2 regions of the Tenacibaculum sp. DPLXC6 genome follow, and region 2 is predicted to be linked to the other one. Evidence: riboswitches for the same ligand, from Rfam matches in the RefSeq annotation. Region 2 holds a riboswitch; the other holds the start of a gene.
What was found. A riboswitch is a leader RNA that binds a small molecule or an ion and turns the genes downstream of it on or off. The one in region 2 is predicted to bind cobalamin.
Positions count from the first base shown of each region.

Region 1: it holds a riboswitch for cobalamin, as region 2 does, so the genes downstream of both, VCM48_RS02820 (TonB-dependent receptor plug domain-containing protein) here and metE (5-methyltetrahydropteroyltriglutamate--homocysteine S-methyltransferase) in region 2, are expected to answer to the same signal.

Region 1 is NZ_CP141806.1:627,353-632,234, reverse strand. It holds gene cobT (nicotinate-nucleotide--dimethylbenzimidazole phosphoribosyltransferase) at 1-321, opposite strand, end outside; gene VCM48_RS02830 (bifunctional adenosylcobinamide kinase/adenosylcobinamide-phosphate guanylyltransferase) at 325-828, opposite strand; gene VCM48_RS02825 (ABC transporter substrate-binding protein) at 930-1,868, shown strand; cobalamin riboswitch at 1,878-2,071, shown strand; gene VCM48_RS02820 (TonB-dependent receptor plug domain-containing protein) at 2,103-3,983, shown strand; gene VCM48_RS02815 (YncE family protein) at 3,988-4,882, shown strand, end outside.
Region 2 is NZ_CP141806.1:2,850,115-2,854,996, forward strand. It holds gene metE (5-methyltetrahydropteroyltriglutamate--homocysteine S-methyltransferase) at 1-2,256, opposite strand, end outside; cobalamin riboswitch at 2,442-2,628, opposite strand; gene VCM48_RS13010 (DJ-1/PfpI family protein) at 2,738-3,493, opposite strand; gene VCM48_RS13015 (NAD(P)/FAD-dependent oxidoreductase) at 3,501-4,775, opposite strand; gene VCM48_RS13020 (Crp/Fnr family transcriptional regulator) at 4,858-4,882, opposite strand, start outside.

The DNA of each region.
Region 1 (4,882 bases), 1.2 Mb from region 2:
TACAATATTTAAAAGAATATTATTTTGTTTACAAAATACATTGATGGCAGCACCTCCTTGCAAAAAGTTAAATACCATCTGTTGCGTAACCTCTTGTGGGTATGGACTCACTTTTCCTGTAGTTGCAATTCCATGATCTCCAGCAAAAACCATAATAGTAGGTTTTGATAGTACAGGTGTAGTTGTATTTTGAATTAACCCAATTTGTAAAGCAATTTTTTCTAAACCTCCTAAAGCACCAACAGGTTTGGTTTTAAAGTTAATTTCTTCTTGAAGTTCGTTTTGTAGTTCTTTTGATAAGGGAGTTATAGTTGTTGTCATGTGTTATTTTAAAGTTAAAGGAAGTCCAGATACCATAAAAGTAGCTTTGTCAGCCAATTTTGCTATGTGTTGATTCGTCCAACCTTGTAGTTGTGTAAATTTTCTTCCAGATTCAGAATTAGCGTGTAATCCCATACCAATTTCATTAGAAATGATGATAATATTGGCGTCAATTTCAACCAATTTGTTTATTTCTTCTTTGGCGATTTCTAGTGCTTTTTCAATATCATATTTTGTGTCTACAAAGAAATTTGTTAGCCACAGTGTTACACAATCGATAACCACAGTTTGTTTTTCAGAAATTACTTTACTTAACCATTTTTCTTCTTCAATAGTGGTCCAACGTTCATCTCTATCAGAAATATGCCTGTCTACTCGTTGTTTAAAATCTTCGTCCCAAATACGAGAAGTTGCTAGGTAAATAGGGGTTTTAGATAAAGATTCTGCTAACTTTTGAGCATAGCTACTTTTACCTGAGCGTTCACCTCCTGAGATATAATATATCATGAAATCGCATTTTATTTTGACACAAAGATTGGAAAGATTTTTAATAAAAAACAAATTAAAATAGAGAACTGTTTATTTTTGCTGAACCAAAACTACGAATTATGACAGTATCTTCTTTTATGCCAGCAGTAACTCAGATGATTTATGATATGGGGTTACAAGATTATTTAAACGGAATTACTTTTGAGTGTCCTGAAGTGGCTTTAAAAGAAAAAGAAGTAGCTGTTAGATATAAGTTGGAAGGAAAAGTACTAACGAGTAAAGAAATAACAGCTATTTTTTCAAAAACAAAGGCGGAAGGAAAAACTTTGTATTATGTAGATGAACCTGTTTTAGAAAGTATAGCACCCGATATTGTTTTTACACAAGATGTGTGTGATGTTTGCCAAATAGATACGGAGTCTGTGGCAAAATCAGCTTATAAATTACCTAAGGTTCCCGAGTTAATTTCTATAACACCAAACTCTTTAGAAGACGTTTTTGATAATGCATTAACCATTGCAAAAGCAATGAAGCAAGAAGAAGTAGGAGAGGCGTATGTGAAGGGATTAAAAAAACGTATTTACGACATTGTAGATGTGCAACGTGAGCATAAAATACAGTCTAAAAGTGTAATGCTGTTAGAGTGGATTGATCCGTTGTTTAACTGCGGACATTGGATTCCCCATCAAATAGGATATGCTGGTGGAATCGATTTATTGTCACATCCATCAGGAGATAGCATCGTTATTTCTTGGGATAAAATTGTAAAGTATGATCCAGAGGTGTTAATTATTGCTCCTTGTGGATATGGAATCGATAGAACACTAGAAGACATGAAGTTTTTAGAAGAAAGAGAAGAATGGAAGTCTTTGAGAGCTGTAAAAAACAAACAAGTATACATTGCTGACTTCGCGATGTTTACACAATCTTCTGCGGGTACTTTAGTAGAAGGAGTGGAATGTTTGGCAAAAATGATTCATCCAGATTATTATACACTACCAGAGAACTTAAAAACAAAATTCGCAAAATATCATGATTTGATGGTTGCTAATTTATAAGAATACTATACATTTGCCGTGATTTTTGGTTTTTCTTTAATCGTCTATTAAAGAAAATTAAAAGGGAATTCGGTGCAAAACCGAAGCTGTTCCCGCAACTGTAAGCTATTAAGCTTGTAACAATTACTCAAACCACTGTTTTTTAATGGGAAGGTATGTTACAAGACGCAAGCCAGGAGACCTGCCAATTATTATAATTTAATTAAAACTTTCGGGATAAAAGTTTAATGTATAATGAAGGAAATAACAATAATATTTATACTGTTTTTTACGATTAATCTTTTTTCTCAAAAAGATACAATAGCTATTAACAAATTAAAAGAGGTAATAGTTAACGGGAAGAGAAATGTAGAAAAAAAACGCATTGCTACAAAAGAATTAAAGATTGGGATAAAAGAACAAACAAAAAACCCTATCAACTTAACGAACCTCTTACGATATAATAGCCCAATAGCATTTAGAGATTATGGTAATGGAGGGGTGAGTACTGCTCGTTTTAGAGGAACATCGGCTTCAAATACGTTGGTACTATGGAATGGAATTCCTATAAATGCTGTAGGAAGTGGACAAACAGACTTTAATGCACTTTCTGCGAGTATAAGTGATAATATTCTTGTGCAAAGTGGTGGAAATAGTACTGAATATGGTTCAGGAGCTATAGGAGGAACGGTACACTTAAAAGATGAAGTACTGTTTAAAGAGCATCAAAAACTTCAATTGTTTACTTCTTATGGAAGTTACAATACAACGTCTAATTTCTTTAAAAGTTCATCTGGAACAGATAAGTGGAATGTGAAATTAGCATCTACATTTAATTATTCCGATAATGATTATACATATATTGATGGACGTTATAAAGATAGCGAAGGTAACTTACTAACTAATGAAAATGGTAATTACAAAAACTACGGAGTTAATTTTGTCATAGGTTATAAGTTTAGTCCTGTAAACTTTTTATCGTTTTATTCGACTGCTTACTATGGAAACCGTTTGTTTTCTGATGGATTACCAAATCCGTCTGCTGGAAGTGAACGAAATGAAGATTTTAATCAAAGAAACTTACTACAGTGGAAATATGCGTTTTCTTCTCAGTTTAAACAAGAACTAAACTTAGCTTACTTAACTCAAGAATATCGATATTATAGTAATAAAGATGCTGAAAATTATAGTTTTGGAAAGTCTAAAACAACATTAGTTAATCATTCTTTAATCTATAAACTATCAAACATCTTATCTTTTAACTACAAAACGATGTTTGAAAATATTAATGGTGAAAATACAGATGTTAATACCAAAACAAGAAATTCAGTAGCCTTTGTAGGTAGTGTTAAATATCAGCCTATTGAAAAATTAGCAACAAAGATACAAGCAAGAAAAGAAATAAACTCTGATTTTGATGTACCTATATCTTTATTTGTAGGAGGAGAATATAGATTAACTAATCAATTAAACATTCTAGCCAATTTTTCAACAAATTATAGAGTTCCTACTTATAATGAAATGTATTGGCCTGTTGTAGGAAACTTAGGTTTAATACCTGAAAGCTCTAAGCAAGGAGAATTAGGAGCTTCTTTTAAAAATAAAAGCTTAAACATAACATCTACATTGTTTTATATCTATATAAATGATAAAATTTTGTGGTTACCAACAGGAGGTAGTAATTTATGGAGACCAAGAAACGTAAATGATGTAATAAATAAAGGCGTAGAAACTTTTGTAAGTTATAAGAAGGAAATAGGAGAACATACTATTGATTTTTCTTCCAACTATACGTTTACCTTGGCAGAAAATACAGAAACTAAAAAAACACTTCCTTATGCACCCGAGCATCTTTTAAACTTTAATGTAAATTATAATTATAAAAGGTTTAACTTTTTTATACAAAGTTTACATCAAAGTAAGGTATATACTAATGAAACAAACTTAGATTTTTATTCATTAGATCCAGTACATGTTCAAAATGCAGGAGTAGTCTTTAATTTATCTACAAAACAAACAAAACTTCCAACATTAGGATTTACACTAAATAATATATTTAATAAAGTGTATTATTTCTCAAACTTACGTCCTATGCCTGGAACAAATTTTAATATCAATTTAAATTATAAATTTTAAACCAATGAAAATAACAAAACTACTTTTACAGCTTTTTTTAGTAAGTATAGTTCTTACTTCTTGTTCTAGTGACGATAAAATAGTTGAAGTAATAAGAGACAAATACGATGATGGTATAATAATCAGTTCAGAAGGAAATTTCGGAAACAAAGATGGTTCCGTAGCTTATGTGGATAATTCTTTATCAACTGTTGCTACTAATTTTATTTATACAGGTAAAAATAATGCACAATTAGGAGGTTTAATTCAATCTATCACATTTACAGATACAGATGCTTATATCATTTTAAATGATGTTAATACTATTGTAGTGGTTGACAGAATTACCTTTGAGAAAAAGACAGAAATTAATACAGGGCTAGGGAATCCTAGATACATGACTATTGTTAATGGTAAAGGATATGTTACGAATTGGGGGGATGGAGCAAATGAGAACGATGACTATCTGGCTATTATTGATATCGAAACAAATACTATTGAAGAGAATACAATTTCACTAGCTAATGGTGTGGAACAAATTGTAAGTAGAAATAATAAGTTATATATCTCGCATAAAGGAGGGTGGTCATCTAATAATATTGTTTCTGTAGTAGATTTAAACAATAATAATGCTGTTTCAACAGTAACAGTAAAAGATAATCCTGATGAAATAGTATTTGATAATTCAGGGAACTTAATTGTTTTATCAGAAGGAAAGCCTCTTACTTATAATGATGATTATACAGAAGTATTAACATCAACGACTTCTTCAATAAGTTTTATAAACACTTCTACTAATGAAGTTACAAAAGAAATGGTGTTTCCAGAAAACAAAAGAGCAACATACTTAACACAATCAGAAGGTAAACTTTACTACTACCAAGGTGATACAGACAAAGTTTATAGTATTAGTGAAACTG
Region 2 (4,882 bases):
AAGTAATGCTTTTTCAGTTTCATCCCAATGCCTAGTTTTAAGACCGCAATCTGGATTTACCCAAAGTAGAGAAGCTGGAATAACTTTTTGAGCTTTGTGTAAGAGTTCAACCATTTCTTTGGTAGAAGGAACTCTAGGAGAATGAATGTCATAAACACCAGGACCAATTTCATTTGGATATTTAAAATCAGCAAAGGCGTTTAGTAACTCCATTTGAGAGCGTGAACATTCAATAGTAATAACATCAGCATCCATATCAGCAATGTTCTGAATAATATCGTTAAATTCAGAATAGCACATATGAGTATGTATTTGCGTAGCGTCATCTACACCGCAAGATGAAATTTTAAAAGCTTCAACAGCCCATCTTAAATAATTTTCCCAGCCTGATTTTCGTAAAGGAAGTCCTTCTCTTATAGCTGGTTCATCAATTTGAATAATTCGGATACCTGCTTTTTCAAGATCAGCAACTTCATCGCGAATAGCTAACGCAATTTGTTTACAAGTAACTGAGCGAGGTTGATCATTACGAACAAACGACCATTGTAAAATAGTAACTGGGCCAGTTAACATACCTTTAACCCATTTGTCAGTTAAAGATTGAGCATATTGCGACCAATAAACAGTCATTGGATGAGGTCTGTATACATCGCCATAAATAATAGGAGGTTTTACACAACGACTACCATAACTTTGAACCCAACCTTTTTTAGTGAAAGTAACCCCAGCAAGCTGTTCTCCAAAATACTCTACCATGTCATTTCGTTCATATTCACCATGAACTAATACATCAAGATCTATTTTTTCTTGCCATTGAATGGTTTTTTGAGTTTCCTTTTTAAGTAAATATCTATATTCCTCACTACTTAAATTTCCCTTTTTATACTGAGCCCTCCAGCTTCTAACCTCTTTGGTTTGAGGGAATGAACCAATAGTTGTGGTAGGAAATAAAGGTAAGTTTAATACTTTTTCTTGTGCTTCTTTACGAACCGAAAAGTCATTTTTTCTTTGAGAATCTAATTTAGTAACGGCATTAACACGCTGTTTTACATCATTGTGGTGAATTAATGTAGAAGACTTTCTACTAGCTATAGCTTTTTTGTTTTCTTCAAAAGCAGTTAAAACAGTTTCATCATTCGTACTTTCAGATAACTTTTTTAACAAACTTACCTCTGTGAGTTTTTGTTTAGCGAAAGCAAGCCATTGTTTAATTTGGCTGTCTAAAGATGTCTCTAAATCTAAATCACATGGAGAATGTAATAAGGAACAAGAAGGAGCTATAAAAACTCTGTCAGAACCTAATTTATCTGTAGTTTTTTGAATGAGTTGCAAGGACTTTTCAAAATCATTTTTCCAAATATTTCTACCATCTACAATACCTAATGATAAAGTTTTGTTTTCAGTAATTGTGTTCAATACATCATCTAATTGTTCTTCACAACGAACTAAATCGATGTGTAAAGCGTCTATAGGAAGTGTATTAGCTAATGAGAGATTATCTTTTAAACCTTCAAAGTAGGTAGTGACTATAAACTTTAGATTAGGAAACTTTTTCCTAATCTCATTATAGACAAATTGATATGTTTCTTTGGCTTTTTCGTTTAAATCTAATGCTAAAAAAGGTTCGTCAAATTGAATCCATTCAGCACCTTGTACTTGAAGCTCTTGTAAAATTTCAATATATACAGGAAGTAGTTTTGAGGCTAAATCTAATTTATCAAAACCGTCCTCTTTTTCTTTACCTAAAAGGAGGTAACTAACTAAACCAATAATTACAGGTTTAGCATTAACACCTGCTTGTTTGGCTCCAGCAAACTCATTAATAATTTTGTTAGAAAATAGTTTAAATTCCTGATTTTTATAAAACTCTGGAACGATGTAATGGTAGTTTGTGTCAAACCATTTAGTCATTTCCATAGCAGTGATATCAAGATCATCTTTTTGATATCCTCTTGCCATGGCAAAATAAAGATCCAATTCCGGGTTTGAAGTTTTTAAAGCTACTTCATTGTAACGTTTAGGAATTGCGCCAACAGTAAGTGTCATATCTAACACTTGATCGTAATAAGAAAAATCATTACAAGGAATAAGGTCTATTCCTGCTTCTTGTTGTGTTTTCCAGTTTTGTTGACAGATGTTTTTTCCTGTTTCAAGAAGTTCCTGTAAACTAGTTTTGCCCGACCAATATTGCTCGCAGGCTTTTTTGAGTTCTCTGTTGCTACCTATACGCGGATAGCCAAGAATGTGCGTTTGCATTTCTTTTTAACTTTTATAATTAAACATTAATTTTAAAAGCTCTTTTAGATGCTTCGCAATGCTAAAAAACGATGTGATGTTTGAGGAAAAATAATGACATACCAAAAAGCACAGCATTTCATAGAAGAAAGTGTGCGTTAAAATATATCATTGGTATGACCCAAAAGCTTCAAATCGCGAAAGCATTGTCAATATCCGAATAGGCAGGTCTCCTGACTTATAACAGTTTTTATCATCCTTCCCGCTTTTGGCAGTGGATACTCTAGGATAAAAACCTTTGGTGTGTTACTTACAGTTGCGCGACAGTTCGTGATTTGCACACGATTCCCTATTAATCTACAGCTAAGTAAAACCTTTCCGGTTGATGAAGTATGTAAAGAACTTATCGGGGTAAATGTATGTATTATTTTTTTAGAACTGGTAATAAAAAAAGCATCAGTATACTGATGCTTCTTGAGTTTTAACAAGATTTTAAATTTTGTTATTTTTCCCAGTTTTTAAGTTGATCCAGATATAAGTAGCTTTCAATAAATTTTCTATGTTCAGTATTTGTCATAATTTCGAGTAGTTCTAAAGCTGAAATATAACTTGCTAAATTTCCGTTTGAAGATAAAAATTTACCATCTTTAATAAAAGTTACCAAACTGTCGTTTTGAACTTTTAAATTAGGGTAATCTTTTTGTAGTTGCTCACCACCACCAATCCATGTTACAATTTTATGACCATCAGCTATGCCAGATTTACCAATTAAATTAGCACCAGCACAATTACTAACAGTGTATTGGGTCTCTTGATTTTTTGTTTTTATAAAATCTACAACTTTATTGTTGTGTACTTGTGCGTACATGTCGTAAGCACTTGGTACAAATAAAGCTGCTAGTTTAGGGCAATTATCAAAAGTATAGTCAGGAACAAAATGCATTCCTTCTTCAGTAGTAATTGGTTTAGCTGTTTCAGCTATAGTAACTACATTAAAAAGTTGTTTGCCTTTTTTGTCTACTTTACCAAAAACATCAGACGTTGCTATAACTTCTCCTTGTAAAACTCCGTTAAACATTAAAAGTCCAATAGTTGGTAGATCAGGATTAAATGGTTTTAGGTGCTTAGTTAGTGTATCATTTGGAGATAGAACTTGTTCAACTTTTTCAGCTTTGTTATCTGTTTTCGATTTTTCTGAATTACAACTAACAGTAATAATTGTAAAAATTAGTAGTGTGATAATACTTAAATTTTTCATGCGTACTTTATTTAGTATCTCTTTGAGTAGGTTTAATAATCATTCTAAAATATTGGTCTTTGTATATGTAGTAGCCTAACCAGTTGTATAGAGTTCTTACTTTGTTTTTAAAATTTACAAGCCCCATGATATGTACAAAAATCCAAATTAGCCAAGCAACAAAACCTTTTAAGGATTGTTTTTGACCAGGGAAGTCAAGTACAGCCTTATTTCGTCCAATGATAGCTAAAGATCCTTTGTCGTTGTACTGGAAAGTTTTCCAGTTATCATCTTTCCTTTTAAGGTTTTTAGCTAAGTTCTTTGCCTGCTGTAATGCTGGTTGCGCTAATTGTGGGTGTCCGTTAGGATAGTTTTTATCACCTAAGATTAAGGCGCAGTCACCTAAAGCATAGATGTTATCATATGAGTGTACAAGGTTAAACTGATTTGTTTTTAGTCTTCTACCAGGACCAAAGCTTTCTTCTGAAAAGCCATCAAATGTTTTTGCAGATACACCAGCTGCCCATATAAGGTTTTTAGTATGTATTTCTTCTCCGTTTGATAAATACACGGTTTCGCCATCAAAGTCATTAACCATTGTATTCATTGTTAGCTTAACACCTAATTCACTTAATTTTTTAGAAGTGTATTCTTGTGCTTTTTTAGACATTGGAGCTAAAACAGAATTTTGGCCATCAATAAGATGTATTTCTCCAAAGTCATTTTTGTCTAGTTCGGGGTAATCTTTTATGATGATAGAAGTTTTTATTTCAGACAAAATTCCTGAAAGTTCAACTCCAGTAGGTCCAGCTCCTGCAATTACAAAAGTTAAACACTTTTTTCTTTCCTCTGGATTGTGGATTCTAGTAGCACGGTCAAATCGAGTTAAAATTACATTTCTAAGAGATAAGGCATCACTAATAGTTTTCATAGGTAAACTATACTTTTGAATGCTTTTATTTCCAAAAAAATTAGTCTCTGTACCGGTAGCCATTACTAAGATATCATACTCTATATCTCCATTACTTACCACAATTTTGTTTTCTTCTGGGACAACTTTTTCAAGGGTGCCAAGTCGAAAACGGGCGTTTTTAAATTTTCTTAAAATTTTTCTGAATGGATAGCTAATTGCAGATGGCTCCATAAAACCTGTGGATACTTGGTAGATTAAAGGAGGAAAGAAATTGTAGTTGTTACTATCTACTAGAATAATCTGATAATTTTCTGAATTTCCTAATCCTTTTATAAGTTCTAATCCAGCAAAACCGCCGCCAACAACGACGATTTTTTTCATATTTTTCATAATGCTATTATGCCCTTAAATTAATATAAGTACAAAGGTAGTTAAGAAGATTTCAGTAAAAAATAAACTAGCTTAAGAAATGTTACTTTCTTTTAATTTCACTTAAG